One region of the Kineosporia sp. NBRC 101731 genome, then DNA from elsewhere that is predicted to be linked to it. Evidence: riboswitches for the same ligand, from Rfam matches in the RefSeq annotation. Region 1 holds a riboswitch; each other region holds the start of a gene.
What was found. Region 1 has a riboswitch for S-adenosylmethionine ahead of QSK05_RS32685 (bifunctional o-acetylhomoserine/o-acetylserine sulfhydrylase). Riboswitches for the same ligand answer to the same signal wherever they lie in the genome.
Positions count from the first base shown of each region.

Region 2: it holds a riboswitch for S-adenosylmethionine, as region 1 does, so the genes downstream of both, QSK05_RS08115 (aminotransferase class V-fold PLP-dependent enzyme) here and QSK05_RS32685 (bifunctional o-acetylhomoserine/o-acetylserine sulfhydrylase) in region 1, are expected to answer to the same signal.
Region 3: it holds a riboswitch for S-adenosylmethionine, as region 1 does, so the genes downstream of both, QSK05_RS09205 (nitrite/sulfite reductase) here and QSK05_RS32685 (bifunctional o-acetylhomoserine/o-acetylserine sulfhydrylase) in region 1, are expected to answer to the same signal.

Region 1 covers NZ_BSTC01000019.1:28,248-35,998, reverse strand. The annotation lists gene QSK05_RS32695 (matrixin family metalloprotease) at 1-690, shown strand, start outside; gene QSK05_RS32690 (DUF4192 family protein) at 795-1,949, shown strand; SAM riboswitch class IV at 2,036-2,147, shown strand; gene QSK05_RS32685 (bifunctional o-acetylhomoserine/o-acetylserine sulfhydrylase) at 2,239-3,555, shown strand; gene metX (homoserine O-acetyltransferase MetX) at 3,556-4,743, shown strand; gene QSK05_RS32675 (NUDIX domain-containing protein) at 4,946-5,443, opposite strand; gene QSK05_RS32670 (universal stress protein) at 5,514-6,008, shown strand; gene QSK05_RS32665 (HhH-GPD-type base excision DNA repair protein) at 6,005-6,586, shown strand; gene QSK05_RS32660 (RNA polymerase sigma factor) at 6,902-7,751, shown strand, end outside.
Region 2 covers NZ_BSTC01000002.1:201,465-209,215, reverse strand. The annotation lists gene QSK05_RS08140 (alpha/beta-hydrolase family protein) at 1-328, opposite strand, end outside; gene QSK05_RS08135 (hypothetical protein) at 325-894, opposite strand; gene QSK05_RS08130 (sensor histidine kinase) at 1,082-2,239, shown strand; gene QSK05_RS08125 (response regulator) at 2,236-2,895, shown strand; gene QSK05_RS08120 (molybdopterin-dependent oxidoreductase) at 2,944-4,479, shown strand; gene QSK05_RS08115 (aminotransferase class V-fold PLP-dependent enzyme) at 4,495-6,042, opposite strand; SAM riboswitch class IV at 6,081-6,194, opposite strand; tRNA gene QSK05_RS08110 (tRNA-Leu) at 7,079-7,160, opposite strand; gene bcp (thioredoxin-dependent thiol peroxidase) at 7,266-7,730, shown strand; gene QSK05_RS08100 (DUF3618 domain-containing protein) at 7,743-7,751, shown strand, end outside.
Region 3 covers NZ_BSTC01000002.1:450,677-458,427, reverse strand. The annotation lists gene QSK05_RS09225 (HpcH/HpaI aldolase/citrate lyase family protein) at 1-799, opposite strand, end outside; gene QSK05_RS09220 (hypothetical protein) at 856-1,287, opposite strand; gene QSK05_RS09215 (hypothetical protein) at 1,478-2,203, shown strand; gene QSK05_RS09210 (phosphoadenylyl-sulfate reductase) at 2,250-2,981, opposite strand; gene QSK05_RS09205 (nitrite/sulfite reductase) at 3,237-4,955, opposite strand; SAM riboswitch class I at 5,222-5,323, opposite strand; gene QSK05_RS09200 (acyl-CoA dehydrogenase family protein) at 5,647-6,849, shown strand; gene QSK05_RS09195 (Dps family protein) at 6,925-7,554, shown strand; gene QSK05_RS09190 (general stress protein) at 7,687-7,751, shown strand, end outside.

The DNA of each region.
Region 1 (7,751 bases):
GAGGGCATGCACCCGGCCCTGCCGCAGGACCTGGCCAGCGCCCCGCTGGCCGCCCCGGCCCCGGCGCCCTCCGGCACCGGTGGCTACGAGCTGCTGGAGTACCAGGACGACGGATCCGCCGTCCCGGTGCGCTGGGACCCGTGCCGGCCGGTGCACTACGTGGTGCGCGGCGAGGGTGCCCCGCCCGGCGGGCAGAAGGCGATCGACCGGGCCGTCGCCGAGGCCGGACGGATCACCGGGCTGCGGTTCACCTACGACGGCCCGACCGACGAGGCGCCGACGGTGAACCGGCCGGCCCAGGACCGCGGGCGCTACGGGGACCGCTGGTCGCCGGTGCTGGTGGCCTGGACCGACCCGACCGAGTACCCACACATGAAGGGCTACGCCGGGCTCGGCGGCCCGGACACCGTGTCGGGGGCCGGGCCGGGCACCCGGCGCTACGTCAGCGGAGTGGTCTACCTCAATCGTGAGCACCTGTCCGAGGTGGCCACCTGGGCCGACGGGCAGGCCCGCATCGATGCCGTGGTGCTGCATGAGTTCGGGCACGTGATCGGCCTGGACCACGTGGACGACCCGGCTGAGCTGATGTACCGCACCCCGACCGCGCAGCCGCACACCGCCGGGTTCGAGGTCGGTGACCGGCGCGGGCTGGCGCAGCTCTCCGGCGGCCCGTGCTTCCGCGATTTCTGAACGATGCTCCGGTCCTGCTGTCCACAGCAGGCACGACCCCGGGGTTGTCCACAGGGGTGGTCGGGACCGTCCGGTGGGCCGGGGCTCCCGGGCAGGGTCGTGGCATGTCCTCCTCCGACCTCACCGTGAACGAAGCCGGGCCCGCCGACCTGATCGCGGCTGTCTGGTACACCCTCGGCTTCCGGCCGCTCAACAGCCTCGTCCTGGTGGCCCTGCAGGGCCCGCGGGGGCGGGTCGGCTCGATGCTGCGCATCGACATGGCCCCGGTCTGGTTCGGTGGTGATCAGGCAGCCGGGGTGACCGCTGTGCTCGACGCCGCGATCGAGGCCCTGACCGGGCCGGCGTCGGCCGCTTTCGGCGGTGCGCCGGGAGAACCGGAGAAGGACGCGCAGGACGGCCTGCCGGTCCGGGTGGTCGCCCTGATCGCGGTGCCGGACGCGCTCGCGGTGCCGCCCCCGATGGTGGTCCGGGCCCTGCCGCAGCGGATCGCGCGGGCCGGGTTGTGGCTGTACGACCTCATCGGGGTCACGCCCACCGCTTTCCGGTCGATGCTCTGCCCGGACGGGTCGTGCTGCCCACCGGGCGGGCGGCCGTTGAGCGAGGTGGAGGCCAGCCGGGTGGCGATGGCCCACGTGCTGCGCGGAGACCGGCTGGCCACGAGCGAGGCCGACGTGATCGGTGACGTGGGGCAGGCCGTGCCGGTCGGGGAAGGGGGCGAGCCGGAGGTGCCGGGCGAGCACGGTGAGCGGGCCCGCCGGATCTGGTGGCGTACCTGGAACGCCCTGCTGGGAGAAGCGAAGGGCTGGAACACCGATCAGCTGGCACTGGGGCCGCTGCACGACTCGTTCCTGCGCGACGCGATCTTCGTCCGGCTGGCGGCGGCACCGGGCCCGACCCGGCAGCGGTTCCTGAACCAGTTGCTGGCGGGGCAGTCTCCGCCCGACCTGTCCGGCTACTGGGAGGAATTGTTCAGCGAACTGCCCGACCGGGTGCTGCTGGCCCGGGGCGAGCAGATTCTCGCAGTGCTGGCCCGGCGGGGCACAGCCTCCGAGCGCGCACCCCTGCTGGCGGTTCTGGCCCTGCTGGCCTGGTACCGGGGCAACGGGGTGCGGACCCGGCTGCTGATGGAACGGCTGCGTGAGGAGGGCCCGGAACTGCCCGAGCCCCTGCCCCGTCTGGCCGGGCTGGTCGAGATGCTCTGTACCGCAGGCATTGCCCCGCCGTGGGTGGAGGCTCCGGTGCGGGCTGACGCGGAATGATGTGTCCCGCACGACATCCCCTGAACGGTCCAGATCCTGAGACGGTCTGGGCCAACCCCGGTCCGCTCAATTACTGTGCAGTCCTAGGTCATGAGTACCAGCGACAAGCCCCGGCTTGCTGGTCGGCAACCCTCGTTCCGCGGTGGGGTGCCCCGGGTGATGACCAGGCCGTCGCAGTTGCGACAGCAAGCGCGGTCGACACCAGTCGACCCGTCTCATTGCCGGCGGACCTCCGGGTCCGCCCGGGCACGGGTCGATGGCCTGTGCCCCTGAGCCTGGAGGAGTACCCATGAGCGCCGACTGGTCGTTCGAAACTCGTCAGATTCATGCGGGGCAGAGCCCCGACCCCGCGACCGGTGCGCGGGCGCTGCCGATCTACCAGACCACGTCGTACGTGTTCGAGAACACCGAGCAGGCCGCGAACCGGTTCGGGCTCAAGGAGTTCGGGAACATCTACACCCGGCTCAACAACCCCACCACCGACGTGGTGGAGCAGCGCCTGGCCAACCTGGAGGGCGGTGTCGGGGCCCTGCTGGTGGCGTCCGGGCAGTCCGCCGAGACCCTCGCGCTGCTGAACGTGGCCGAGGCCGGTGACCACATCGTGTCCAGCCCGAGCCTCTACGGCGGCACCTACAACCTGTTCCACTACACGTTCCCGAAGCTCGGCATCCAGGTCAGCTTCGTCGAGAACCCCGACGACCTCGCCTCCTGGCGCGCCGCGGTGCGCCCGAACACGAAGGCCTTCTTCGGCGAGACCATCTCCAACCCCAAGCAGGACATCCTCGACATCGAGGGTGTGGCCGGGGTGGCGCACGAGGTGGGTGTGCCGTTGATCGTCGACAACACGGTGGCCACGCCGTACCTGATCCGCCCGTTGGAGTGGGGTGCCGACGTGGTCGTGCACTCGGCCACGAAGTACATCGGCGGGCACGGGGGCGCGATCGCCGGCGTGATCGTCGACAGCGGCAACTTCGACTACACGGCCCAGCCGGAGCGTTTCCCGGGCTTCAACCAGCCCGACCCCAGCTACCACGGGCTGGTCTACGGGCGTGACCTCGGCGTCGGCAGCCCGCTCGGGGCGAACCTGTCCTACATCCTCAAGGCCCGGGTGCAGCTGCTGCGTGACCTCGGCCCGGCCGCCTCGCCGTTCAACGCCTGGGTGATCGCCCAGGGCCTGGAGACGCTCAGCCTGCGGATCGAGCGGCACGTGGAGAACGCCCAGGCGGTCGCTACCTGGCTCCAGGGGCGTGACGAGGTGGCGTCGGTCGCCTACGCCGGTCTGCCCAGCAGCCCTTGGTACGAGCTGGCCCAGAAGTACGCGCCGAAGGGTGCCGGGGCTGTCGTGGCCTTCGAGATCAACGGTGGGGTCGAGGCCGGGCGCCGCTTCGTCGACGCTCTCGAACTGCACAGCCTGGTCGCCAACATCGGAGACGTACGCAGCCTGGTCATCCACCCGGCCAGCACCACCCACAGCCAGCTCTCCGAGGAGGAGCAGCTGGCCACCGGCGTCACGCCGGGGCTGGTGCGTCTGGCCGTGGGCCTGGAGAACATCACCGACATTCTCGCCGACCTGGAGGCCGGATTCCGGGCGGTTAAGGTCGGCTGAATGAGTACGCAGGAGGATTCCGTGCCCGCCGTGCCGCCGGCATCCGGGGCCTGGCGGGCCGGAGATTCCCGCGGGGGCCGCAGGTTCACCCGGATCGGGAGTGTGACGCTCGAACGCGGCGGCCGTCTCGACGACGTCGAGATGGCCTACGAGACCTGGGGCACGCTCTCGCCCTCGGGTGACAACGCCGTGCTGGTCCTGCATGCCCTCACCGGCGACAGCCACGTCACGGGAGACGCCGGTCCCGGCCACCCCACCCCGGGCTGGTGGAACGGTCTGATCGGTCCCGGGCGAGAGCTCGACACCGACCGCTGGTTCGTGGTGGCCCCCAACGTGCTCGGGGGCTGCCAGGGCAGCACCGGCCCCTCCAGTGCCGACCCGCACAGCGCCGACGGCAGCCCGTACGGCAGCCGGTTCCCCTACATCACCGTGCGCGACCAGGTCTCCGCCGAGGTGATGCTGTCCGACCTGCTCGGCATCGATCGCTGGGCCCTCGTGGTCGGCGGCTCGATGGGCGGCATGCGCGCCCTGGAGTGGGCGATCATGGAGCCGGAGCGGGTGGAACGGCTGTTCGTCCTGGCTTCCACCGCCGCCGCGACCGGTGACCAGATCGCCTGGTGCTCGGCGCAGATGATGGCGATCCGGTGTGACGCGAACTTCCACGGCGGCGACTACTACGGTGCCGGGCCCGGCGAGGGCCCGCACAACGGTCTCGGGGTGGCCCGCCGGATCGCGCACACCACCTACCGGTCGGAGGCGGAGATCAACCTGCGCTTCGGCCGTCTGCCCCAGCCGGGGGAGAATCCGCTCGGCGGTGGTGGGCGCTTCGCGGTCGAGTCCTACCTCGACCACCACGCGGACAAGCTCACCCATCGGTTCGACGCCAACTCGTACCTGGTGCTCACCCAGACGATGAACTCGCACGACGTCGGTCGCGGCCGGGGCGGGGTGGCCGCCGGGCTGGGGCGGGTCACCGCCCGCACCGCCGTCGCCGCCATCTCCAGCGACCGGCTCTACACCCCGGGGCAGAACGCCGAGATCGCCGCCGGCATCCCGGACTGCGCCCCGCTGCGCGTCATCGACTCGCCGTACGGGCACGACGGCTTCCTGGTCGAGGTCGAGCGGGTGGGGGAGATCCTCGTCGAGCTGCTGGGCGAACCGGCGCAGCAGGCCCTCGCCACCCACTGAGCCCAGGCGGGGTCCACCGGCCGAGACATCCGGCAGACCGGGGAAGATCCGTGCGCTCTGGGCGCACGGATCTTCCCCGGATCGGCTGACCGGATCGGCTGACCGGATCGGCTGACCGGATCGGCTGACCGGATCGGCTGACCGGATCGGCTGACCGGATCGGCTGACCGGCTGACGGTCGGTGGACGGGGCGCCCGACGGGTCAGCGGGGCCGGTCCGTCACGAGCGCCGGCCGGGCGCGGATCTCCTGGAGCAGCGTCGGCCAGGTGCGGGCGAAGGCGGTGTGCAGGGTGCGGGACGCCACGTCGTCCAGGTCGACCCATTCCAGGGCGTCGCTCTCCGGGGTCACATCGGCGACGGTCAACGACGGGTCGGCGAGCCCGATCACGTAGGTGTACGACCAGTCGCCGTGGTCCGTGCCGACGAACTCGCCGGAGACGGTCACCAGGGCGGGGTCGATCTCCGCCTCTTCGGCGGCCTCACGCAGGGCGGCCTCGGACACCGTCTCGTGACTGTCGCGGGCACCCCCGACCAGACCCCAGGTGCCGCCCTCGTGCGTCCATTCGGCCCGCAACTGCAACAGGATCTGCGGCCCCTGCGCACCGGGGCGCACCAGCGCCAGACCGGCTGCTCCGTACACGCCCCAGTGCTGATGGCCGCACCCGCAGGTCACCCATCCATTGCCATCGCCGCCGGCCATGGGGATCACCGTACGTTGCCGGTGTCGTCCGGGTGCCCGGTGGGGTAACGTCCCGGGCAGGAGGTTTCCTATGCCAGTACTGGTCGGATTTGTGCCCACGACCGAGGGCCGGGCCGCGCTGCGGCGCGCCGTCGAGGAGTGCCGCGTGCGCGGAACCCGGTTGATCGTGGTGAGTTCCGAGCAACCGTCGGTGGATCCCTTCGGCAATCGCCGTCCGGCCCCGGTCGCCCCGGAGGCCGAGGTCCGCCGGGTCTGCGCCGAACTGGGGCTCGACGGGGGCGAACTCGAGATCCGCTGGATCCGTGACGCCTACGAGCCGGCCGACGACATTCTCTCCGTGGCCGAGGAGACGGGTGCCCAGCTGATCGTCATCGGCCTGCGCCGCCGTACCGGGGTGGGCAAGCGCATCCTCGGGGGCAGCGCCCAGCGCATCCTGCTCGACTCCTCCTGCCCGGTCCTGGCGGTGAAGGTCGACCAGCGTTCCCCGCTAGACGACTCCGGTCACGACGGTGAGGTCTTCACTCTCTCCATGAGCAGTGTCGACGAGCACCAGGGCATCCGGTGACCCTGCGGATCCGTCTGGCTCAGCAGGAAGCAGCCGACGACCTGCTCGGTCGTGACCCGTTCGCACTGCTCACCGGCATGCTGCTCGACCAGCAGGTGCCGATGGAGAAGGCCTTCGCCGGCCCGCGGTTGATCGCCGACCGCCTCGGCACCGACGGTCTCGACCCGGAGCTCGTGGCCGCGACCGACCCGGAGCGCTTCACCGAGATCATGACCGGGCCGCCCGCGGTGCACCGCTACCCGAAGTCGATGGGCGCCCGGGTGCAGGACCTGGCCCGGGCCGTGGTCGAGGGGTACGGGGGCGACGCCTCGGCCGTCTGGCGCGATGTGACCACCGGCACCGAGCTGTACAAGCGGCTGAACGCCCTGCCGGGTTACGGACCGCAGAAGGCGAAGATCTTCGTCGCGCTGCTGGGCAAGCAGGCGGCGGTACGACCGGAGGGGTGGCGCAAGGCGGCCGGGGACTACGGCCTGGAGGGCTTCCGCTCGGTGGCCGACGTCACCGACGACGACTCTCTGCTGAAGGTCAGGGACCACAAGAAGTCGGTCAAAGCGGCTGCAAAAGCTGCCCAAGGGTGACCGTCCGGTGAACCTGGAGTAGTCACAGAGACTTCATACGGTCGGCACCCTTCACTATTCAGGTGGTCAGACGGCCAGCAGGCCTTACCCTGGATGTTGCGGCGGGTTTAGCCATCCTGCCCGTAGGTATGCAACAATGAACAGTTGACTGGGCTTGACGCACAACATCACCGACGCTAACCGGGCATCATCGGGGCCCTTCCTGCGTTGAGTACTTGGGTCGCCCACTCACTCATCAGACGTATTTTCAAGCCGTAGTTAACAGCGCAGCGTGGCTCAGTCGAGCCCGCATACGCCCACGACGAAAGGTAGTCCGTGTCGTCGGTTCCGTCCCCCCGGCCTCTCCCGCCCGAGTTCGGTCACCCCGCACTCCAAGAGCTGCTCCGCCTCGGCGCCACGCGGGGCTCGGTCGACGCCGCCGCCGTGCGGGTCGCCTGCGAGGAGGCGGCCGTCCCGATGGCGCGTATGCGCCCCGTCCTCCGCGCGCTCGACGACGCGGGGGTCGTGATCGAGGTCCCGCAGGAGGCCAAGAGCTCGCGGCGTGCCGTCGCGGCCACGGCCTCGCGGGTCACCGCGGCCACCGCCAAGACCCCGGCCCGGGTACAGCCCGCCGTGGTCAAGACCACCACCACCACGACCGCCACCGTGGGTGCCGCCGAGGGTGGGGCCGACGCGGCCGCTCCCGCGGTGAAGCCCGCCAAGCCGGCGAAGAAGGCCGCCGCCAAGAAGGCGACGGCCAAGAAGACCGCGGCCAAGCCGAAAGACGGCGCCGACGGCGACGAGGAGATCGAAGACGTCGAGCTCGTCGACGGTGACCTCGAAGAGGTTGAGGTCGAGGTGGAGGTCATCGACGACTCGGACGACGAGACGGACGACTCCGCGAGCCCCGCCGCCGCCAAGGGCAGTGCGGCACCGGCTGCCAAGGAAGCTGCTCCCGCGACGCCGGCGAAGGAGGAGGAGGGCGCGTTCGTCCTCTCCAACAACGACGACGACGACGCGCCCGCGCAGCAGGTCATGACGGCCGGCGCCACCGCCGACCCGATCAAGGACTACCTGAAGCAGATCGGTAAGGTCGCGCTGCTCAACGCCGAGCAGGAGGTCGAGCTCGCCAAGCGCATCGAGGCCGGTCTGTTCGCCGAGGAGCAGCTGAACTCCGGCGAGAAGA
Region 2 (7,751 bases), on a different contig from region 1:
TCAGGAGGACGACCGCGGCGCCCAGGACCGAGCCGAGCACCGCGAGAACGGCATGAGGGGTGGAACCACCGGCGATCCCGAGGGATGCGTTCAGCGTGTCCAGCCGGGAACCGGTGCGTAGTGTGGCGACGACGAGCAGGCCCAGGGCGAGAACGCGTCCGGATCGAGGGTGGGCGCCCAGCCGCGGCAGTCGTTCCAGCAGGGCTCCGGCGGCATACCCGAGCACCAGGGCGACCATGCCGATGAGGATGTCCACGGCCAGTGGGTGGGGCAGCAGGCGCGGCGGCAGGACCAGGACGAGCAGGGCGGCAGCGGTGACGGTCCTCATCGGGTGGCCGGCTGTCCGTGGTGCTCGCGAACGGGTACGAGGAGGCGGCCGGGTATCGCGCGCCGCGACAGCAGCCCGGCCATGACAGCCAGCCCGGCGAGGACCGGCCCGAACAGCTGCCACGGCGTCTCGTGCCGAGGGACCCCGTAACCCTGTCGCCAGGAATTGAACTGGACCGCACCGCTGTAGAGCCGGGCCATCAGCCGGCAGCCGGGGTCGTGGCAGCCGGCCATCGTCTGCCGGGCGAACTGCGCGTCGACCGCCTTGCGGGCCCAGGGCCCCAGCGCCGCACCCCGGTCGTCGGCGTACCGCAGCAGGTCGTAGCCCTGGTCGTGCACCACACAGGCGTCGGTGAACCCGTACGGGGAACCACCGATGGGAGAGGAACACCCACCCGGGTGGGGCGCGAACCCCACGGGGAGCACCTCGTCCGGCGTGCCCAGGGTTCGCACCGCCGCAGTGGCGCCCGACTGCCCGGGCCCCTCGACGTCCACTGTTCGACCCCAGCCACCGATGCCGAAAACCACCAGCGCACCGGCCAGAACAGCGAGAATTCGCTGAGTCACGGCTCCTCCGGGCCACGCGGCCGGACCGTCCGGCAGCGGGGCAGAGGGCGAAGATAGGAATCCGGGGTGGGCAGGATCGTCGTGCTGGGGAGCCAGATCGGGCCCCCTACCGCGGTGGGATGCACCCCTGCGACGGGTCACTCCACAGAGGGACGACGGGGTGGGCGGGGGAACCTAGGGTCGGGTCATGCAGTGGAGACGCCTCTGGCCTGAACCCGTCGTGCTGGTGGCCACCTTCGCCATGTTCTGGATCGCCTTCGGCTCCGCCGGGGCCACTTACGACCTGCACGCCACGGGCCGCGGCCCGATGTTCTTCGTCGCGCTGATCGTGGCCGCGCCCCTGGCCTTCGTCGTGGCCCGACCGCTACCCGCCCTGATGTTCAGTGTGGCAACGGCTTTCGTCCTGGCGTTCACGCTGCCGGTGCTGAACGACGCACCCTGGCAGTGGCTCATCGTGCAGGGCCTGATCATCTTCGTGCTGCTGTTCTCCACGGCCGCCCAGCACTCCGTCCGGGACGCCCTCGGGACCTGGGTCCTGACCTCGTCGCTCTTCTACTGGGGGGTGCAGCCGAACGCCCGCAGCGGCTGGGTGGTCGGGCTCGGCGCCATCGCCCTGTTCGGGATACTGACCGGCCGCCTTCTGCGGGCCCGCCGGGATCTGCAGGCCCAGACCCAGGTGAGCGAGGAGGAACGGGCCCGCCGCCGGGTGCTGGAGGAGCGCGCCCAGCTGGCCCGCGACCTGCACGACATCGTCGCCCACCACATGTCCCTGGTCGTGGTGCAGGCCGAGACCGCGCAGTACCGGGTGCCCGACCTGGGCGACGCCGCCCGCGAGGAGTTGCTGTCCGTCGCCGAGACCGCTCGCAAGGCGCTGGTCGAGACCCGGTCACTCCTGAACGTGCTGCGGCGGGAGGACTCCTCGGCCCCGGAGGCTCCGCAGCCGGGCCTGCACCTGCTGCCCGAGCTGGTGGAGAGCACCCGCCGGGCCGGGGTCCAGCTCGACGCCGATATCACCGGTGACTTCGCAGGGCTCCGGGAAGGACAGTCCCTGGCCGCCTTTCGCATCGCTCAGGAGGCCCTGGCCAATGCCACCCGGCATGCCGGGGGAGCCCCCGTGCGTCTGGAGGCCCGGGCCGGCGAACACGACGTCACCCTGACCGTGACCAGCGGAGAGCCTGGCCCCGTCGGCGATCCCCCGGAGACCGGGCACGGCATCGTCGGCATGCGTGAACGGGCCGCGGCCGCCGGGGGCAGAATTGAGGTCGGACCGACGCCGAACGGATTCGTCGTGCGGTTGCATCTACCCAGCGACCAGAGCGACCAGGAAGAGACACCGGACCAGTGACACGGATCGTGGTCGTGGACGATCAGGCCATGGTGCGCGAGGGATTCTCCGCGCTGCTGGCGGCGCAACCCGACCTGGACGTCGTCGGCGCCGCCGCCGACGGACTCGAAGCCGTCCACGTGACCAGGGTGATGCTGCCCGACGTCGTCCTGATGGACGTCCGTATGCCCCACCTCGACGGCATCGAGGCGACCCGCCGCATCATGGCGCTGCCCGGTGACCGGCACCCGAAGGTCCTCATCCTCACCACGTTCGACCTGGACGACTACGTGTTCGAGGCGTTACGCGCGGGAGCCAGCGGATTCCTGCTCAAGGATGCCCGCAGCGACGAACTGGTCCAGGCCGTCCGCGTGGTCGCCGCGGGCGAGGGCCTGCTCGCGCCCACCGTGACCCGGCGACTGATCGAGGAGTTCGCCCGCCGACCCGGTGACCCGCGTCCGTCCGTGCGACTCAACGCCCTGACGCCCCGCGAGACCGAGGTGCTCACCCTGATCGCCGGCGGCCTGTCCAACGCCGAGATCGCGGCCCACCTGGTGCTGGGGGAGCAGACGGTGAAGACGCACGTCGGGCGCATCCTCAGCAAGCTCGGTCTGCGCGACCGGGCCCAGGCGGTGGTGACGGCCTACGAGAGTGGGCTGGTCCGGCCCGGCGGCTGACTGTTTCGTGGCATTGCACAGCTGGATCGGGCAAGCTCACCTCTTGAGATGAACAGCAACAGACGACTACTCGCAGCCGGCGCCGGTCTGGCCTCCGGTGTGTTCGCGCTCGGCCTGGCCCAGGTGATCGCCGGCCTGGTCTCGCCCTCCTCCGCCCCGATCGTGGCCCTCGGCGACGTCGTGGTGGCCAACGTGCCGCCCTGGCTGAAGAACTTCGCGGTCAGCACGTTCGGCACCCACGACAAGGTGGCCCTGCTGACGGTGGCCTACCTGGTCGCGGGCCTTCTCAGCGCCCTGGCCGGCCTCCTCGCCCTCCGCGGCCGGGCCGGCACCTGGCTCGTGCTCGCCCTCGGCGCCGTCGCGGCGCTCGCAGCCGCCACCCGGCCGGAGTCCACGGCGCTCGCAGCCCTGCCCAGCCTGATCGGGGCGGCGGCGGGCATGTTCGTGCTGCAGCGCCTCGTCGGCGTGATCCGGGAGTGGGGCCGGGCCGAGCCCGGCACCGCGGCCTCGTTGATCGCCGGGCGCCGCACCGTGATCGGTCTGGGTTCGGTGCTCGCCGTGGGCATCGCGACCGGCACCCTCGGCAACTGGCTGGGTGCCCGGCTGCGGGGTGCGACGGCCTCCCGCGACGCGCTCGAGCTGCCCGTGCCCGCCGATCCGGCACCGGCTCTCCGCAGCGGCGTCGAGGTCGGGGTCAAGGGGATGGAACCGTTCCTCACCCCGAACGACGACTTCTACCGCATCGACACGGCTCTGAGCGTGCCGTTGCTGAAGGCCGAGGACTGGTCACTGCGCATCCACGGCCTGGTCGAGCAGGAGGTCACGCTGACCTGGGCCGAACTGATCGCCGGGGATCTGGTCGAGCGGGATCTCACCCTGATGTGTGTGTCCAACGAGGTCGGTGGCGACCTGACCGGCACCGCCCGCTGGATCGGCCTGCCGATCCAGCCTCTGCTCGAGCGGGCCGGTGTGAGCAAGGACGCCGACATGGTGCTCTCCACGAGCTCCGACGGCTGGACCGCGTCGACCCCGGTCGAGACCCTGACCGACGGCCGGGACGCGATCCTGGCCATCGGCATGAACGGCGAGCCGCTGCCGCTGGAACACGGTTTCCCGGTCCGCATGATCGTGCCCGGGCTGTACGGCTACGTCTCCGCGACCAAGTGGGTGGTCGACCTCGAGGTCACCCGCTTCGACCGGGCCGAGGGCTACTGGACGCCGCGGGGCTGGTCGGAGCGGGGCCCGGTGAAGACCGGGTCCCGCATCGACGTACCCGTCAACGGCGAGAAGGTGGACGCCGGAACGGTCACCCTGGCCGGGATCGCCTGGGCCGAGCACCGCGGGATCACCGGCGTCGAGGTCCGGGTGGACGGTGGGGTCTGGCAGAAGGCCACCCTCGGGGCCGAGGACAGCGTCGACACCTGGCGCCAGTGGTACTTCGCCTGGGACGACGCCCCGAAGGGGTCACACCAGGTCCAGGTCCGGGCCACGGACGGCGACGGCACCGTTCAGACGGGCGATGAGGCCCCGCCCGCGCCGGACGGGGCCACCGGCTGGCACACCGTCAGCGTGACCGTCCGGTGACCCCTCTTCTTCACCTCAGAAACCGCACTCCGAGGTACCGTCGACCGGGTTGGTAGCGCCCCACGTCGACCAGCTCGGGGCCGGACGGTCGTCGTTCACCGGCGTCCAGGCTCCGTCGATCTGTTCGTACTGCAGCTTCTCCCCCTCGGTGACCAGGGTGCGCACGGCGTGCAGCAGACGCTCCACGTCGTCGCTCCGGGAACCCAGGCCCAGGCTGGCGCGCAACGCACCACCGGTGACACCGAGACGGTTCAGCAGCGGGTGGGCGCAGAACTTGCCGTCCCGCACCCCGACGCCGTGCTCGGCCGACAGGTAGACGGCCACCCGCGCGGCCTCGTGACCCTCGACGGTGAAGCCGACCACACCGACCCGGTCGGTGCTGTCCGACCAGGCGCGGAGCACCCGCACACCCGGGATCGCCTGCAGACCGTCGAGAAGCCGCGCGGACAGAGCCGCCTCGTGCTCCTCGACCGCGCCCTCGGGCAGATCGGCGATCGCCCGGCAGGCCGCGGCCAGGGCAGCGGCGCCGAGCACGTTCGGGGTACCACCCTCGTGCCGGGCGACCCCCGTGGTCCACACGGCCTGGCCCTGCGCGTCGACCGAGCGCACGGCCCCTCCGCCGGCCAGGTGCGGCTGCGCGGCGTCGAGCCAGTCGGAACGGCCGATGAGCACGCCGGAACCGAACGGCGCGTAGATCTTGTGACCGGAGAAGGCGATGTAGTCCACGTCCAGCGCGGCGATGTCGACCCGGCGGTGGGGCACCAGCTGGGCGCCGTCCACCACGACACGGGCGCCGTGCGCGTGGGCGATACGGGCGATCTCGCCGATCGGCAGGATCTCTCCGGTCACGTTGCTACACCCGGTCACCGCGACCAGCGCGGCCGGGCGTTCGGCCAGCGTGGCCTCCAGCGTGGCGACGGTCTCGGCCACCGTGCTCGCGGTCGGGATCAGGCGATGACGGCGGGCGGTCCAGGGCAGCAGGTTGGCGTGGTGCTCGACGTCCAGCACCACCACCTCGCCGGCCCCCGGACCGTCCTGCGGCACCGCACCGGCCAGCAGGTTCAGGGCGTCGGTGGTGTTGCGGGTGAAAACGGTCAGGTCACCCGGGCGGGCCCCCACGAAGGCACCGATCGTCTGCCGAGCGCTCTCGTACAGCGCCGTGCTCACCTGCGAGGCGTACCCGGCGCCGCGGTGCACGCTCGCGTAGTACGGCAGCACCTCGGCCACGTGGTCGGCCACGGCCTGCAGCGCAGGGGCGCTCGCGGCGTAGTCGAGGTTGACCGCCCGCGCCGTGCGGCCCCCGGTGCCGTTGCCGGCCAGGGGAGCGGCCAGGTTGCCGCCCACCACCGGCAGCAGCGGGCCGATCGGGAGACGAGCTGCGGTCGGCGGGGTCGTCGTACTCGTGCTGGGACCGGTGATCTGCAGGGTGCTCTCCGTGGTCGTGGGCTCGCTGGCCCGGGCGGACTCGGGCGGCGTGAAGGTGGAGATCCCACCGGCCGGCGTGGCGACACCCAGGTTCGCCTGGCGGTACCGGGTGTTGCGGAAGGACGACGATGCGGACATGGCAGTGCTCCTCGGGTCTGGGACCCGGGTGCAAAACGGGTCCGCGCTTGCGGCGAACCATCTGGTTGCCGCCAGGTCTTCACCCGGAGCACCCCACCGCGGAGGAGGGTTGCCGACCAGCAAGCCGGGGCTATGCGCTGGTACTCATGACCTGCGTCCACAGTAAGCGACGAATTCACGACGCTCAAGAGGTGGATGCCGCGGTCTCGCCCTGCGAGACGCGGGCCCAGGGCAAGTGTGACGGCCTGAAGGAGAGAGGTGAGGGAGATCCACGGGGGGCTCCCGTTCGAGTAGATGGCCGTGTGCCGAGATGCCTACCGGGCCGACGACCTGGTCCAGGGGCGCTGGAGCGGATGTTCCTGGCGGCGTGAGTGCCCGGTCCGGCCGTCAAGCAGTGCGCCATCATGGGCTTCGGTACGTGGAAGAGCACCCCGTAGCTGAGGTCTCGGAGATCCTGCGGGATCCGCAGGGCGCGGTCGAGCGACGGACGTCCGATGCGGTCGCGCAGCCGCGAAAGCTCCTCGGCTACGAGAACAACCATTCAGCGGCGCCTTTCGTCGGCCCTTCGAACGAACTCCACCGTGACCGGGTCCGAGGAGGCCACCGATGTCGCTCCCCGAGCAGCTGAAGCATCAGTATGGCGAGCAGTTCTCGCCCGGGCTGTCGGCTTTCGACCGGTCCGGGAGCGCCGTCGGCGCGGCGATGGTCTCGGACCTCTTCGCCGACCTACACGCACGACGGCGACGCGCTGATGATCGATCGGCGTGGAAGACTGTCGAGCGGATCACGGTGGTGGCCGGTCACACCTCACCGATCGATCTGAAGCTCCTGGCGACTCATGGGGCTACCGTCCGCTTCCCTCGAACAAGCCTGTTCCGGGTGCCCGAAGGGAAGGCCGGCAGCGCCGCCGCCTGGACGATCGACGACGCGACCGTGGCCCTGACCCGGGTACCGGTCTCGCGTCTGCCGGTCTGCCGGTGGTCCGCCGACGTACTGCTGGCTGACATCCCGCAGCAGCCGGCGCACACCACTGAAGTGCGCGAGGGGGGACTCGAACCCCCACGCCCGAAGGCACAGGAACCTAAATCCTGCGTGGCTGCCAATTACACCACTCGCGCGCTGAGGACAGCCTAGAGGTTGCCGGACCTTCGGGGCGACGCCGTATTCGTACGGGCTCCCGGTAGGCTGGGTGACACCCGCTGACCAGCATTGAGGAGTTCTTCGTGGCCAAGCTCGAGGTCGGCGACACCGCACCATCGTTCACCCTGACCGCCGCCGACGAGTCGACCGTCTCGCTGTCCGACCTGGCCGGTCGGCGCGTCATCGTCTACTTCTACCCGGCCGCGATGACCCCGGGGTGCACCAAGCAGGCGTGCGACTTCCGCGACAGCCTCGACGCGCTGCAGGCCGAGGGCTTCGCCGTGGTCGGCATCTCGCCGGACAAACCTGCCAAACTGGCCAAGTTCGTCGAGCGGGACGCCATCACGTTTCCCCTCCTGTCCGATCCCGGGCACGAGGTGCTTGAGTCGTACGGCGCGTGGGGCGAGAAGAGTTTGTACGGCAAGACCGTTGTCGGCGTCATCCGGTCCACCATCGTGATCGACGCCGAGGGCAAGGTCGAGCTGGCCAAGTACAACGTGAAGGCTACGGGGCACGTCGCCTCGCTGCGCAAGGCCCTGAAGGTCTGACGAGAGGCTGTCATGAGCGAC
Region 3 (7,751 bases), on a different contig from region 1:
AGCCGAGAAGGAAGGCGTTGCGGAACTGGTCTTCGCAGGCCATCGTGTCGCGGATGTCGCCGAACGGCCCGTAGTAGGGATGGATGCCGTTCATCACACAGGCGTCGACCATCCGGGCGATCGTGTAGTGCCAGAGGTCTTGCTGGTACGTGGCCCGGTCGGTTCCGTCGGACGAAGGGTCTTGCCGCACCAGGTATCCCGGGTGACCACCGCCGACCCGGGTGGTCTTCATCCGCCGGTTCGCCGCCAGGTCGGCCGGGCCCAGGGAGAGCCCCTGCAGGCGGGGGCTGGCCGCGCAGATCTCCTCCACCCGGGCCACACCGGCCGCCGTCTCGAGAATGGCGTGGATCAGGATTGGCTTCCTCAGAACGGCTTTGGCCTCGAGTTGAGCCAGCAGCCGGTCCACGTAGTGGATGTCCTCGGGCCCCTCCACCTTCGGGATCATCACCACGTCGACCACGTGCCCGACCTCCAGCACGGCGGTGACGAGATCGTCCAGACCCCAGGGCGAGTCGAGGGAGTTGACCCGGGTCCACAGCTGCGTTCCCGGGGTGCTCCAGCTCTGGCCCACCTCGACCAGCCCGGCCCGCGCGGCCTCCTTGTCGGCCGCGGGCACCCCGTCCTCCAGATTGGCCAGCAGCACGTCGACCTTGGGCGCGATGTCCGGCACCTTCGCGACCATCCGGGCGTTGGAGGGCGGGAAGAAGTGGATCATGCGGGAGGGCGCGGCCGGGATCTCCCGCAGAGGTGCGGGCGCCCCGACAGCCAGGGGACGGTAGAAGTCCTTCGGGCTTCGCATGGAACGAGGTTAGGCCGGGCGGCGGCGCGCGGGGAGGGCTCTACGTGTGCGCGGCGTCACCGTGGATGAGCGGCCAGGAAGGCGGCGCCGGCCTGGGCCCGCACCGCGATGCCGCGGGCGGCGAATCCCACCACGGCCAGGATGACCAGGCAGAACACCAGGCGAGGGGGGTCGGTGGGGTCGGTCACGGCCAGGCCCAGGGCCACGATCGCCCCGCCCAGGCAGAACCACAGTCCGACGCGGCGGGCCACCATTCCGTCGGCCACGGCCCGCAGTTTCGGCAGGTCCCGCGCCGGTGCTTCGCCGCCGGATTGCACCCGCTTCCGCAGTTCGGCCTGATCCGGCACCGACACCCCGTCGAGCTCGGGCGGCACCTGGCCGATCGCCGAGCTGCCGACAGTGGCGCGCACCATGGGCACGATCATCACGATCACGCCGCTCACGATCAGTACCAGGCCGAGGGTCGCGAGTACGTCTTCACCGGTCACAGGGCTCAGCCAACCCGGTCCGGGCCCCTCCGGTCCAGCTCAACCGCGTCACAACGCGCCGACCGCCGCCTCACCGCCGCCATACCGGGGAAACTCCGTGCGCCAGGACCGCACGGAGTTTCCCCGTCGGCCCGGTGATCGCCCGGACGCGGCAACGTGCTGGATCTTGCACACCCCGTAACCTCGACGCATGAATCCTGACGCGATCAGACCCCCGGCCGCGCTGGTGGGACAAGCCGTGGTCTGCGGCATCGCCGTTGCCGCGGCCCGGTTCGTCCCGGTGCCCCTGCTGGACGACGCGATCCGGTTGCGGGCCACCCAGGTCGCCATCGTGCGCACGCTTCGGGCGAGCGACCGGGAGTACCCCTCCAAGCAGGTCGCCCCGCTGTACGAGGGGGCCGAGGGGGGCGTGTTCGCCGAGGCGATGAAGTATCTGCGCTCGGTGCCGCGCCGCGTGATTCTCTTCCCGGTGCGCAAATATGTCGCGATCTTCGGTGCGGTGCGCGGGGTTCCGACCGACGTGATGAAGGTGGTGCTGCTGTCGCGGGTCGTTCACCGCAGCCTGGTGCAGGGCCGGCTGAGCGACGGCACCGACCGCAAGGTGCTCGAGGCGCAGGCCAAGGAGCTGCGCCACGCGTTCGACGAGGCACTGAAGGGCATGGACCTGCGTCTGCTGTCCGCCGCCATCGGCGACGGGCTCTCACAGGGTCGCAAGCTCACGCCCGCCGCGGTGAAGTTCGCCCGTCAGACCTTCGGCACGTCGGCCGACGAGCCGGTGCGTGACGCTGAACTGAAGCCCGACGGTGAGGTCGGCGAGAGCGCCGAGCGGGTCGAGGAGGCCCTGAATCGTCCCGAGATCCAGGTCATTCTCGAGCGTTTCGACGAAGAATTCGAGAAGGCCCTCCAGCACGACTGAAGACGAGGTGAGCACCTGGGGTGCCCACCTCGTCCTCAATGCTGGGTCACTGGTGAATACCGCACTCGGACTTGGCCCGGCCCGCCCAGCGGCCGGCGCGGGCGTCTTCGCCGGGAGCCACGGCGCGGGTGCACGTGGAGCAGCCGATCGATCGGTAGCCCATCTGCAGCAGGGGGTTACTGAGTACCTCGGGGTGCGCGTCCTGGTAGTTCTCCACGTCTTCGTCGGTCCACGACGCGATCGGCGCCAGCTTGAGCAGGTCGCGCTTGGCGTCCCACTGCACGACCGGCGTGTTCGCCCGCTCCGGCGACTCGGCCCGGCGAAGACCCGTGGCCCAGGCCCGGTATCCGCGCAGTGCGTTGTTCAGCGGTGCCACCTTGCGCAGGGCGCAGCAGGCGTCCGGGTCGGTCTGCCAGAGCTTTCCGCGCTTGGCCTCGTGCTCCTCGACCGACTCCTTGGGCCGGATGCTGAGCATGCGCAGCGGGTAGGAGTGCTGCACGGCCTGCGCGGTGCCGATCGTCTCGGCGAAGTGGTAGCCGGTGTCGACGAAGAGCATGTCGGTGCCGGGCACGGCCCGTGAGGTCAGGTGCGCCAGGGCGGTGTCGCCCATCGACGCGGTGATCACCAGGCCCTTGCCGAAAGCCCTCCCGGCCCAGCCCAGAACGGTGAGCGGGTCGGCGCCCTCGAGCGCCCGGGAGGCCTCCGCCGCGAAACCCGGCGCGTCTTCCTCCAGTGCGGCCGCGACGTCCTCGGGCCGGCTGATCAACGATCCGATCATGGCTGTCACTCTCCAGTGCGGGGGCCGGGGGAGGTACCCGCGTGAGTGGAATGCGTATCAGGGATGGAAGGTTCGAGCTGCTCCGGACGGTGCAGTCCGTGAAAACTCAGGCTGAAGACACGAAGGCAGCTACGACAGTGCCAGCCTCCGCGGGTCAGGCCCTCGACCGAGCCGCCGGCCACCGGTCGCAGGTCTTCCTCGCCGCAGAACGGGCAGCAGTACGGAACGGCTCTCGCGGTCTCGCTCATGCCGGCCTCATGAAAGATCGGCTTCCTCGGCCCGGACGACCCAGGAGGCGAAGGTCTCGTCGTCCTTGCGCTGGGCCAGCCAGCGACGCACCATCCGCTCGACGTAGTCGGGCAGGTCGGTGGCCGTCGACTTCAGGCCCCGCACCTTGCGGCCGAACCCGGCGTGCACGCCGAGCCCGCCACCGAGGTGGATCTGGAAACCGTCGACCGTCTCGCCCTGCGGATCCTGCGGGTTGGGGAGCTGCACACCCTTCAGGCCGATGTCGGCGATCTGGGCGCGGGCGCAGGAGTTCGGGCAGCCGTTCATGTTGATCGACAGGCTGGGCCCGTCGAGCGTGAACAGCTCCGGCACGTCGGCCAGCCGGTTCTCCAACTCCGCGACCAGAGTGGTGGCCGTGCTCTTGGTGGCCGTGATCGCCAGCTTGCAGAACTCGATGCCGGTGCAGGCCATCGTGCCCCGACGGAATGCGGAAGCCCTTGCGGTGAGACCAATTTGGTCGAGCGCGTCGAGCAGATCGGGCACCTTGGAAGCCACCACGTCAAGGATCACGATCTTCTGCTGCGGGGTGAACCGCACCCGGTCGCTGCCCGCCGCCTCGACCGCGTCGGCCAGCTTGGCCAGCACGTCACCGCTGACCCGGCCCACGATCGGCGCGACCCCGACGTAGAACTTGCCGTTCTTCTGCCGGTGCACGCCGACGTGGTCGTGCCGGCCCTCGGGGAGTTCCGGCGCCGGGCCGTCGATCAGCTTGCGGTGCAGGTACTCGTCTTCCAGCACCCGACGGAAGACCTCGGGGCCCCAGTCGGCCATCAGGAACTTCAACCGGGCCCGGTTGCGCAGGCGGCGGTAGCCGTAGTCACGGAAGATCTTGATCACGCCGTGCCACACGTCGGGCACCTCGTCCAGCGGGATCCAGGCGCCCAGGCGCTTGGCCAGCATCGGGTTCGTCGAGAGGCCACCACCGACCCACAGATCGAAACCCGGCCCGTGCTCGGGGTGGTTCACCCCGACGAAGGCGATGTCGTGGATCTCGTGGGCGACATCCTGGTTCGGGTTGCCACTGATCGCGGTCTTGAACTTCCGCGGCAGGTTCTGGAGATCCTCGTTACCCACGTACATCTCGCGGATCTTGAGCATCGCCGGCGTGCCGTCGATGATCTCGTCGGCAGCCACTCCGGCGACCGGCGAGCCCAGGATCACGCGCGGGGTGTCTCCGCAGGCGTCGATGGTGATGAGCCCGGCATCCTCGAGCGTGGCCCAGATCCGCGGCATGTCCTCGATCCGGATCCAGTGGAACTGGATGTTCTGCCGGTCGGTGACATCCGCCGTGTCCCGGGCGAACTCGGTGGAGATGCCGGCCAGCGTGCGCAGCTGGTGCAGATCGACCGCACCGCCGTCGGTGCGCACGCGCAGCATGAAGTACTCGTCGTCCAGCTCGTGCGGCTCCAGGGAGGCAGTGCGGCCGCCGTGGATGCCGGGCCGCCGCTGGGTGTACAGGCCCCACCAGCGCATCCGGCCCCGCAGGTCGTCACCGGGGATGCTGTCGAAACCGCCCTTGGCGTAGGCCTCGACCCGCTCGCGGACGGCCAGGCCGCCTTCCTTCGCCTTCCACGCCTCGTTCGGCGTGAGCGGCGTGGTCTCGCCCAGGGCCCACTGGCCCTCCGAGCGCTTCGGCCTGGGCGGGAAGGCGATACCGGCGCCGGACGGTTCGGTGTCGGTGCTCACGTGCGGTTCCTCCGAGTAATGACAGGTGGCTTTCAATAGCTGTGGTGTCCCAGGACCGCAGCCGTCACCCGGCCGGCGCCGCCATGGGCGCGAACATTCCGGGAAGGTGACGGATCAGTAGTCGATGGCGACGAGCGCGGGTGCTGATCGGCGGATCCGGTGGATCTGATGGATCACCGACAGGTCGCGCTCGCGGTCCTGAGCAGGTCGACGTAGGTGCGCTTCGTCAGGTTCTGCCTCGTTGCACCGTTGACTCGCATGTTTCTCCTCCATCGGTCCTGGCGGTAGCACCGGGCCCTGCACCCTCTGGGGTGGGGTGGTTGCTGCGGCTTCGTCGAGCCAGGTCTCTCAGCCGCTCTGGATGGTTTTCTTGACCGTACGTTCACATAACGCGATCGTCAATGAGCAAGTCCAGGATTTGGGACGACCCAAGCATCCCTTTGGTCTGACGGCCGCGTTCACGGGGTGCCCGCGCTCAGGAAGAACCAGCAGCCTGCGGGCCTGATTCCCTGATCGGCGCCGATCACGGTGAGGGCCCACCGGGTTACGCAGTGGTGTCGCTCACATGTGGGACAGGTGTGTGACCTGGGGGCCCGGCTCATACTCGGCTCATGCTCGGCGGAGACCCGAGTTCGGCCGGACTGATCCAGGACCGATCCAGGACCGATCAGGACTGATCAAGGAGCGCGCGATGGGGCGTCTGCAGAGCACCGAGGGCCTGACCGACGACCAGAAGGAGATCCTGAAGGCGGTTCGGGTCTTCGTGGACGAGCAGATCCTCCCCGTCGCCACCGAGCTGGAGCACCGCGACGAGTACCCGGCGAAGATCGTCGAGGGGATGAAGGAGATGGGGATCTTCGGTCTGATGATCCCCGAGGAGTACGGCGGCCTGGGGGAGTCGCTGCTCACCTACGCCCTGGTCGTGGAGGAGATCTCCCGCGGCTGGATGAGCGTCTCCGGCATCGTCAACACCCACTTCATCGTGGCCTGGATGCTGGTGCAGCACGGCACGCCGGAGCAGAAGCAGCGCTACCTGCCGCGGATGGCGACGGGGGACCTGCGGGGGGCCTTCTCGATGTCCGAACCGCACTGCGGGTCGGACGTCGCGGCGATCCGGACGCGAGCCGTGGTCCAGGAGGGTGGCGGCTGGGTGATCACCGGGCAGAAGATGTGGCTCACCAACGGAGGCTCCTCGAGCCTCGTCGCCGTGCTCACCAAGACCGACACCGGCGCGTCCTCCGTCTACCGGAACATGACGACCTTTCTGGTCGAGAAGGAGCCCGGTTTCGGCGAGGTGGCGCCCGGTCTCACGGTGCCGGGCAAGATCGAGAAGATGGGGTACAAGGGCGTCGACACCACCGAGCTGGTCTTCGACGAGTACAGGATCGAGGACGCGTGTGTGCTCGGTGGGGAGCCCGGGCGCGGCTTCTACCAGATGATGGACGGTGTCGAGGTGGGCCGGGTCAACGTCGCTGCGCGAGCCTGTGGCGTGGCCCTGCGCGCGTTCCAGATCGGGATCGAGTACGCCCAGATGCGCGAGACTTTCGGCAAGAAGATCGCCGAGCACCAGGCCGTTCAGTTCCGGCTGGCGGAGATGGCCGTGAAGGTCGAGGCCGCGCACCAGATGATGGTGATGGCGGCCCGGGTGAAGGACTCCGGGGCCCGTAACGACCTGGAGGCCGGGATGGCCAAGTACCTGGCCAGTGAGTACTGCTCACAGGTGGTGGAGGACTCGTTCCGGATCCACGGCGGCTACGGCTACTCGAAGGAGTACGAGATCGAGCGGCTGTACCGCGAGGCCCCGATGCTCCTGATCGGCGAGGGGACGGCCGATATCCAGCGCATGATCATCGGCCGCCGCCTGCTGGAGGAGTACGGCGTCAAATCCTCGTGATCATGTGCGGATTCGGCTGTCGGGACAGCGTCGTCTCGACCTGCGGCGGCCGATCCACCGACCTACCGTGAGCGCATGGCTACTGCGACTTCTTCCACGAACAGCAAGGAACAGCTCTCGACCACCCAGGTCAGCCCGAACACGCCGGACGCCTTCGAGGGCACGCCGACGTTCACGGTGCCCGGGCTGACGCTCGACGAGGGTTCCGCGACCGCCGCCGTGCTGCAGAAGATCCTGAACACGTACAACGATCTGCACCTCACGCTCAAGCACGTGCACTGGAACGTGGTCGGCCCGAACTTCATCTCGGTGCACCAGATGATCGACCCGCAGGTCGAGGCCGTGCGGGGTTACGCCGACGACGTCGCCGAGCGGATCGCCACGCTGGGCAGCTCGCCCCAGGGCACTCCGGGTGCGCTCGTCGAGCAGCGTGACTGGGACGACTACTCGATCGGCCGCGCCGGTGCGATCGAGCACCTGGCCGCCCTCGACGCCGTGTACGTCGGGGTGATCACCAGCATCCGTCAGGCTGCTGAGGACACCGAGGAGCTCGACGACGTCACCAACGACCTGCTGATCGGTCACCTGCACGAGATCGAGCAGTTCCACTGGTTCGTGCGGGCGCACCTGGAGAACGCCGGCGGCCAGCTGAGCACCCAGGGCGTGAAGACCGAGAAGGGTGCCGCGAAGGCCGCCACCTCCTGAAGTTCAGCTCTCGGCGATGGCGGAAACTCCCGCGGTGACCCCGTACGTTCAACGCTGAGAGCTACGTGAACAGATCCCGGCAGTCCCTCGGCGCGGATGCGCCGGGGGCCCGGGATCAGGGAGAATGATCGTATGTCGAACCTCAGCCCGCTCCGGGCCCAGTCCCAGCCGGGCCTGCCCACACCGCCGCGTGGCGA